One region of the Paenibacillus sp. FSL R7-0179 genome, then DNA from elsewhere that is predicted to be linked to it. Evidence: riboswitches for the same ligand, from Rfam matches in the RefSeq annotation. Region 1 holds a riboswitch; each other region holds the start of a gene.
The links. A riboswitch is a leader RNA that binds a small molecule or an ion and turns the genes downstream of it on or off. The one in region 1 is predicted to bind cyclic di-GMP.
Positions count from the first base shown of each region.

Region 2: another riboswitch for cyclic di-GMP. It lies ahead of MKX63_RS01115 (transglutaminase-like domain-containing protein); the one in region 1 lies ahead of MKX63_RS16130 (thiamine pyrophosphate-binding protein).
Region 3: another riboswitch for cyclic di-GMP. It lies ahead of MKX63_RS01935 (choice-of-anchor A family protein); the one in region 1 lies ahead of MKX63_RS16130 (thiamine pyrophosphate-binding protein).
Region 4: another riboswitch for cyclic di-GMP. It lies ahead of MKX63_RS06230 (flagellar assembly protein A); the one in region 1 lies ahead of MKX63_RS16130 (thiamine pyrophosphate-binding protein).

Region 1 is NZ_JBBOCC010000001.1:3,676,158-3,678,359, forward strand. Features, by position in the region: gene MKX63_RS16130 (thiamine pyrophosphate-binding protein) at 1-1,131, opposite strand, end outside; cyclic di-GMP riboswitch class I at 1,248-1,344, opposite strand; gene MKX63_RS16135 (methyl-accepting chemotaxis protein) at 1,847-2,202, opposite strand, start outside.
Region 2 is NZ_JBBOCC010000001.1:269,178-271,379, forward strand. Features, by position in the region: rRNA gene MKX63_RS01110 (16S ribosomal RNA) at 1-8, opposite strand, end outside; gene MKX63_RS01115 (transglutaminase-like domain-containing protein) at 379-1,188, opposite strand; cyclic di-GMP riboswitch class I at 1,202-1,282, opposite strand; cyclic di-GMP riboswitch class I at 1,356-1,437, opposite strand; gene MKX63_RS01120 (class D sortase) at 1,565-2,202, opposite strand, start outside.
Region 3 is NZ_JBBOCC010000001.1:461,887-464,088, forward strand. Features, by position in the region: gene MKX63_RS01935 (choice-of-anchor A family protein) at 1-1,017, opposite strand, end outside; cyclic di-GMP riboswitch class I at 1,099-1,191, opposite strand; gene MKX63_RS01940 (hypothetical protein) at 1,940-2,202, shown strand, end outside.
Region 4 is NZ_JBBOCC010000001.1:1,402,344-1,404,545, reverse strand. Features, by position in the region: gene biuH (biuret amidohydrolase) at 1-426, opposite strand, end outside; cyclic di-GMP riboswitch class I at 932-1,024, shown strand; gene MKX63_RS06230 (flagellar assembly protein A) at 1,105-2,202, shown strand, end outside.

The DNA of each region.
Region 1 (2,202 bases):
GCTGTTGTAGGGGATTAGTTCGCTCATCGTGCTCATTACCGAAGCCAGAGATAGTCCCGCCAGCACGGGCAGCTCGTCATTGTAATCATTGGAGATAGTAATTTCATGCTTGGTGACTGTTGAGGGGTCCAGCTTCTGAAGATACAGCGCCAGGTTGTCCCTTAAGTCTCCGCCGACAGCGATGGTGGACGAGGTGAGGATTTTGCCGACAAAGGTTGGATCTACGTCGAACTGAATCAGCTGTTGCGGATGATTCTCCGGCTTCAGGTTGCAGATGGTCATGTCGCTGAGACGGGAGCCCAGAACAATGAACAGGTCGCTGTTGTTCAGCAATTCATCGCCGTGCGACGAGCCTCCAACACCGACAGGACCGTGATAGAGAGGGTGATCATAAGCTATGGCGCCTTTGCCGCCTGGAGAGGTGACTACAGGAATGTTGAAGGTTTCGGCCAACTGCACCAGTTCCTGATGCGCCCCGGAGCGGTTAACGCCTTTACCGGCAATGATCAGAGGGCGGGCGGATTGATTAATCGCCGAGATGACCCGGTCATAGTTCTGATAACTGACCAGTCCCTCGCGCTGCGGCAGAACAATCCGGCATTCCGCGAGCCGCTCTGTCTGCACATCAAACGGAATGCAGAGATGGACCGGACCTTTCCGGTCACCGAGGGCGATGGATAGGGCATGGTTGAAAATCGTGCTGAAGTGATCGCCGCGTTCTACGAGCTTGCTGAAGAGGGTGGCCGGCCGGAACATATCCGCCAAATCAGCCAGATAGGAAGTGGAATCCTGACATTGGGGAATGCCCAGCTCCTTGATGGACTGATGGCCGGTGATGAAGAGGACGGGAAGATTATTGGCCTTGGCATGCGCTGCTGCGGTGAGCAGATTCGTTCCGCCCGGACCGGAGGTGCCGAAGGCTACCCCGAGGCTGCCGGTCTTAAGAGCGTAACCGCCGGCGGCGAAGCCGGAGCTGGATTCGTGCCGGCCGGGGATGAACTCTATGCCATAGTCGACCATTTTCAAAGCGATGGGGCAAATAGACTTGCCTATGATACCAAAAGAATGAGTGACTCCCAAATTACGTAAAGCTTCCGCCATATAATCTGCAACTGTCTTCAGAACATCCACCCCGCATGTTGTTATTTGTATAAGTCAGCAATAGAAAACCTGTACTCAACATTGGAGCACAGGTCTGTTGCACGAATCACCATAATCAAACGCGAAACCTAAGGCGTTCACAGTTTTTCAGCAACCTGGCTGTCATGATCCCACTTTAGAAATGAGACTGTAGATCCATGGCTTTGCGTCATTCCCTTTCGGTGAATTTTGCCGGTATGCGGTTATAAATCAATCTGTGGAGAATTTTCCTTTACAATATATTCCTTGCTGCTCTTTTGTCAATAACCCCTGTGAGAAGAAACTCGGAATTTGCCGAATATTCAGGAATAAAAAGGGCTGAATATTTGGAATTTCAAACTTTTGAAAATGGTTGTCCCTGGAAGACTAAAGTCTTAAAATGCAAATGAGAATTCTGGGCTATTATTATTAATAGTAAGTACAAAGACTTATTGCAATCCTGAGTTACTGCAAAATGTTAAGAATTCACTAGATATACAGCACTTAAAGATTCGATGATAGGACTTAAGTAATGGACAGGTGAGATGTTGGCTTATAGACAAGCTAAGACAATAGAACGACTATAGTAAAGAAGTGCAAAGCATGCTTTTTACCCTTATGCACAATTTCAACAATTTGTGAATATTACATAACAATCTTAGTTTAGCCAGAGAAAAAGAGACACCACCCGCAGAAAATCCCGCAGGCGTGTCTCTTTGTACCGAAGCTAGAATTTGAAAATATGAATCGTTTTTTGCAGATTAAAGACGGCGGAGGTCATCTTCTCTGTCTCCTCAGCCACGGATTGCAGCGCGTGAATCTGTTCGTTCATTGCGGCAGATACCTCTTCGGTCCCTGCGGCGGTCTCCTGGGTGATGGCTGAGATATTCTCGATCGCGCCGGAGATCTTGAGCGCGCTCTCCAGCATAAGGTCACTCTCTGCGGAGAAGGAAGCGATCTGCTCGGTTATGTATTGGACACTATGCACAATTTGAGCAAAGATGTTAGCCGTTTCCGTTATCATTTCATTCTGTACCTGAACGACCTCTTCGTTAATGGCGATATTATCGATGGCCTGCTTGA
Region 2 (2,202 bases), 3.4 Mb from region 1:
TCCAAATTGGTATTTAGAAAGAGCGATTGCTCATTTTGAAACATCTGACGAGAATTGTTACATTCTCTAATTTTGGATCTCACCGAAGTGATCTCCAGATACTCACTCGTTGTTCAGTTTTCAAAGATCAAGCTCGTTGTCAGCGGCGATTACCGCGTCACCAGCAACTCTTATAATATATCACGTTCTTCCGAGCAATGCAAGCTTTATTTTCGAAATCACTTATTTAAGTAATCTCTCATTTCCTTTGCCGCTCCAACAACGCTTATTTATAATAACCTATCCTTCTATTAAAAAGCAACCTTTATATAAATAAAAATAACCCGCTTAATCATTAAGCGGGTTATTCTCAGGTAATGCTATAGTTCACAGCTATTTTTAGTAGAATTTCGCTGCAGTATATTTGCTTGCTGATTTGACCAGTTCTGTTGATGCTGTGTTCTTGCCCAGACCTGCATCAACTGTAGTATCAATCGTTACCCATTTGCCGTTCAGGAACACTTCGTTCCAGGCATGGTATGAAGTTACATAGCTTGTATTCCCCATAACCAATTTGGTTGGAATCCCTTCACTGCGGAGCATAGTAGCGAACAAGGATGCGTAATCGTAGCAGATCCCTTTGTTGGTAGCAAGCGTGTTATCGTTGTTCGGAATATAATCTGTGCTTACGCTGTTAGCCAAAGAGTAATCATATTTCACATTAGTTACGATGTAATTGTAGATAGCCTTAACTTTGTCTGCATCTGTAGTCAGACCCTTTGTAAGCTGGGCTGCCTTTTGAACGGATTTATCGGAAGAACTCCACTTTACATTCTGTACGGAGCTCAAATATACGGCATTCACATTGCTCATGGAGAGAGATACAGTCTCGGAAGATAGCACTTTATATTTGTTGCCGGTAGTATTCTCGAGAACGGAAACCTTATAAGAGCCATTACCTTGTTGCAGCGGGAACGTCTCGTTCGGCTTGGAGGTGTATAAGTTGTAAGTATAGCTGTTATTGTCCTTGGTAATCATGAGCTTCATCTTCTTGTCCTTAGGAACGTCGTACGAAACCCCGATGACCCCTTGATCAAGTTGTCCAACATTTAACCAGCCTGAATCTGCATTAGCGGCTTGAGCAGTGCCTGTCTGCACGGAAGTGACGATCACAAAAAGTGTAATCAGCATTAAATAAAACTTTTTCATGGATAAAACTCCTTTCGGTAGCTGGCTGCCATTCTTACGGGAAGGCCCTTTAGCTTTGCGTCCCTACCTTTCGATAGGTTTGCCGTTATCGTATAAGCTTTATCTGTCCAATCTACTACCACATAATGACAGATTCTGAATTAAAACAAACAAAAAAAGCCTCTTCATTCGGTAGCTGGCTGCCATCCATGACGGGAAGGCCCTGTAGCTTTGCGTCCCTACCTTTCGATAGGTTTGCCGTTATCGTGTATTAGCTTTTGATAGTTCTATTTTACCATACCTCTATCTATTATCAAGACCCAAAATGCTAGATTCCACCACAAATATACTAAAATTTTATGTTTTTTTCGACCTTTATCGCCTTGTCTTGATAGATTCAGGTCAGCTTGGCATGAATGATAAGTCTGTGGGTCGGGTTGACAAGCGGATCACAGGTAATAAGAGTCAGAATCTTATCATCATCCTTTCCCTTCAGCACCGAAATATCGGTAGGCTCTACAATAGATACATTATATACAACATACTTGTATTCCTGGCCGCTTGTAATAACAGTAATGGTATCCCCTTTACCGACCTCATCCAGTCTGTTGAACAGCCGCCCTGCCGTTCTTGACCGGTGTGCCGCAATCGCTGCATTGCCTACCGCGCCAATCGGAGCCGTCTCCTTCATATGCGCCGCAGCATGCTTCATATTGGTCTTGGTGGCGCCCTCCAGTACAGGAAGCTTCAGATCGATTTTGTCGATTTCAATAATGGCGGTGATCTTGCCTCCAACTTCAATCTCGGGCGCTGTAGTGGGTACCGGCTCTTCTGCACCAGACTCTTCCGCCAGCAGCTGGGTGACTTCCGCATAAGGCTTGCTCAGATCCTGGCTGGCAGGAGCGGTAGCCGAAGGAACGATTTCACTATAAGCCTGTTCGGCCTCTTCCAGCAGCTTCTGCTGCTGAGCGTCCTCGCACCATTCGCTTCCTTTGGGGTAGAGCATAATCAGGACCCCGGCAAGTATAATCAAAT
Region 3 (2,202 bases), 3.2 Mb from region 1:
TATAGTCGGTGTAGGCTTCACAGTTGGAGTCGGTGTTGGTGTCACTGTCGGTGTTGGCGTTGGTGTTGGTGTCACTGTCGGTGTTGGCGTTGGCGTTGGTGTTGGTGTCACTGTGGGTGTCGGCGTTACGGTCGGCGTCGGACTCGGCGGCGGCCCCTCTCCCTCGTACATTCCAAGGTGCATCTCAACACCACCGCTAAAAGATTTTGCAATCAGGGTCCCGTACAGCTCTGCTCCCTTATAATGAATATCCGCTCTGGGTGCGAGAATCGTCCCGTAGAAGGACGTATACTCGATATTCACCTCAGAAGCCTCGTAAAAGTTGAACAATACTTGACTGGCCCTGCCATTATTCATTGCAAAACTTGGCACATTGACTGTAGACCCGCTAATATTAATAATCAACGTTGCGTTCGGGGCAATATTGAATTGGATGTAATTCGTTTTTGCCAGAGTAGCGGCATCCAGATGAACGACATTGAAGGCATCCGGTGCATTGATTGTAAGCTGCCCATAATGATTATCGCCAATCTCATTCGTGCCGGCTAAGGCTCCATACTCTGTGGATCGGGAGATCAGCATCTGCTGCTCGGCTGCAAAATCAATCGGGCTGGCATTTTTCTTCCCGCCTTTAATGCTGACACTAGGCTCATTGGCTGTAAAGCTATTCCCAAATACCACATTTCCATAGATCTCTCCGCTGCCCGAATGTACAAAATCCTTACCGGCCACAAGTACATCCGTCGGAGCAGCATCCCTGTATGCTCTGGCTACTCCGTAACCTCCGGTGAGGGTAATGTTCCCTGCCGCTGCCAGGCGGCCTTCAATCTGATCATTGCCTTGCACAAAATCCCCGAAAATAAAAGCATTAAAATTCCCTGCAACTCCTAAAACCGGTGTTGGCGTATACGGCACCCCTGAAGCTGCTCTAACATCCGTCCCCCATGTAAAGGCACTGGATAAAGTCAATAGGCCCGCCATAATGATGGCGGCTGTTTTACGTACTCTTTTTTTCAATAGTCCACACCTCCTAGTTACTATTCTATGAATCTGTCACGCGACTATAACAACAAAAAGACCGCCACGAAGGGTTAGCTTCACGGCGGCCGGACGACCCTAGCCTCAACTTTAGAGACAGTAGATTCCTGACTTTGCGTCCCGTTCTTTCGATACGGTTTGCGTTTGTACATGATTTCGGTATGAAATTGAGATTCGCTTATGTAAATTCATGGTTGAGTCTATGACATTTGTTACTTTTGTACTAATTTTAGTTTATCCGCTCCCCCACCCTATTGTCAATCCATTCCCAGTATATTTTTTGAAATTATTTTCGCAATGATTTCTTATTGAACCCTTGTACCATAAGGCTTAACGGGCGAGTCTCTTGTTTATCTGCTGACGAAAAAAGTCGAGAAATCAGAGAATCGGCTGTAGCCGTTTATCTCTTCTCCCTACAATTGTATCAATTTATATTATTAAAATTTGATGCATTTGTCCTATTTCATCACCCTCAGCCCAGCTCCACTCATCATCTGCTCCTGTTCAAAGCAATTTTACCTATTTATAGGCATCTCAACTGAAAAAAAGTGCCGCCCATAAGGACGACACCTGCTAATAGAATTCATATATTTTGAATAAAAATGTCGCCTAGGCAGACCCGAACAGCTGAACCCAGCCAATCATCGATACCCAGAGCGGAACACTTAGAATAATCCCGAATACCAAACCACGGCGGAGACTTCCTTCATGACTCATTGCCATTCTCCTTTGAGCTGATTTATTTTTCAATCTTTATTATTTCAATTTTAATATATAATAATTCGTTTTATTTTATTGCGAAAAAAATCACATTATTTGAGTAATTTATTAAACCCATTGATTATTTTTTGAAAAATGAGTTACAATGCGAATATACGTTCTCTTCGAGGGGTTGAGAGAGATGCATAGAGCAGAGAGTCAGGATAACCTGCTGGTCAAATCCTATATTTTGCTGCCGCTTATACTATCCGCCTTTGAGCGCGATGCTTCTGCTATATCCTCAGAGCTGCGCACGCCCGCGCCTTATCTGGAGGTGATCCAGAGGGCCGTCCATGCCGCTTCTGCCGATCTGCGGGAGATTCGTGCCGGGATGCGCGCCCGTGGTCTGAAGGTCTATGAACAGCAGCGGCTGGAGGCGGGCGTTGAAGCCAGATTCGTCTGCAG
Region 4 (2,202 bases), 2.3 Mb from region 1:
TGCATAAAAGCTGCCTTTGCCCGGCTTGTCTATAATGTACTCTCCGGCAATAGGCGCCAGCTCCTCGATGATCTGCCAGCCGCGTTCCCCCCGTACGAGGATTCGTCCCGCCGGTCCATCGGAGCCGATCTCAGCCCCGATCTGGCGGCTTCGCCACCGCTTGTTCGCCGGCAGATCCGACAGATCCGGCTTATGCCCCTCGCGGGTATGAATCACGGTGAACCCTTCGATGTCCCGGATACGGGCCAGCAGGCGCTGAATGGGCTGAATCGCCCGCGCTGTTAATGAGAGGTCATAGCCCATTCTCTCGACGTAACCGCCCTTGCCGCAAAAATCCGTCTGCATGTCGATAATCATCAGCGCTGTCTTCGCCGGGTCCAACGCCCCGTCATAAGGCCAGATGTAAGGTGTTGCTGCAATTTGCATGGTTTATGCTCCTCTCCTGATGCCGTCATCTCTATTAACGTTATATTTGTTAACATCAATTCGCGTTTCCTTGGTATGAGTTAGATTATATTATAATGAATTTGGGATGTCTTCGGTTTTATTACGAAATAATGCATTGAATGTTTGTGTTAATTTACATAACTAACACATACATAACATATTCACTCACAATACTGCTTATTAAAAAGGAACACTCCGGGTTTTGCTAAGCCCAGGATGTCCCAACCGTTGAATACCCACAATCCCTCTCCTATTCCCCTTCCATAAGCTGTAAGCGCTGGGAAACCAGTTTTTTTGTCGAAATAGAGCTGCATATTTCGAGTTTTTTGATAAATAGGCATAATATAGTTGAAAAATAGCTCTTTAAGTACTAGAATTAAGCTTGTTTGCAGAAGTTAATGACGCATAAGAACTATTTATGATTCTTTTTGTCGATTGCAGTCGATCACAATTCATCGCCTCTACAGGATGTATATCATTGATCTATTTCTAAAGGCAAACTCCCCGAAAGGGCAGGACGCAAAGCTATGGGCCTAAGAACGCCGGAATCCGCGTTTACGGTTGCCAGGCTGCCAATAGAGACCACTTAAGCCAGCTGTTCAGGAGGAAGATAAGACTTCCGGGCTTGATGATGTTCTTTTTCTGTACGAATTGCCATTGATCATACGAAAAAGTGAGGTTACAACCATGCCGCAGCAGGATATCGAACCAAGCCGATATGAATTCGTAGAGTCCCTGATGCTTGAACGTAAAGGTCTCCTGGATTCATTCTCTGTGGAGGGCCGAGCTTCTGACGGGACAACTGGAGATAAGAATGGAATTATCCTCGTGCAGGACAACCAGATATTCATTACTCCCCCGCTCCCCGGAGGCGCTCCCGCCCGTATTTCTGCGATCCACCCTGTTGTCCTGAAGATCAACTGGAAGACCGTTACAGAGCCAACTGAGGTGACCAAGGCAGATTATATTACCTGGGAGATCTGCGAGAAGCCGCAGTATGAAATCACCGTATCGCCTGACAAGCTCAAGGTCCACTTCACTTTATATCGTGCAGAGAAGTACGCCTGGAATCTGGTCAACTGTCCCGCCGCCTTCGAGACGGTCGTCCGTGCCCAGCCCAACCCGGCGGTGCTGCTGTCCACGCTCACCATAGAACAGATTATTTCCTCACTGGACAACCGTTTCATTCTGCAGAGCCTGAACATTTCCGCCCTGTACGCGGAGCTTACGAATCCTACATATCTTCCCGTATGTATCGCTGAAGGAAGAGCCCCGCTGCCCGGCAAGGAGGCCCGGCTGGAATTCCAGCTGCCGGAGCATACACTGGAGGGGAACAGAATGCTTGGGGGGCAGGAAGCCCCCGCTCAGAAGCCCGCGGAACCCTTGGAGTATCTCCGTTTCCCGGGAGCCCCCTTCACCTATGCAGGTGAAGTCTTCGCCCGCAAGCTGCCGCCGGAGGAAGGCATTCCCGGCCTCGGCACAGACGGAAGGGTCCTGCCCCCTCCCCCGCCGCAGGATATCTACTTCGCTGCCGGTAATCACGCCAAGCTCCTTCCCTGCGGTAATATCGTAGCCAACCGCACAGGCAGACCCCGCATCTGCGGAGGAAGCGGCAGCGTCCGGATCTGCGACTTCCCTCCGGTCTGTCTGCTGACCAGAGAGATGACTGAGCCTGCGGGCGACGTTATGTTCGCAGGCGACATTATTGTACCGGGAGATCTGGAAGGATCTGTACGGATCGAAGCCCTGGGAAAT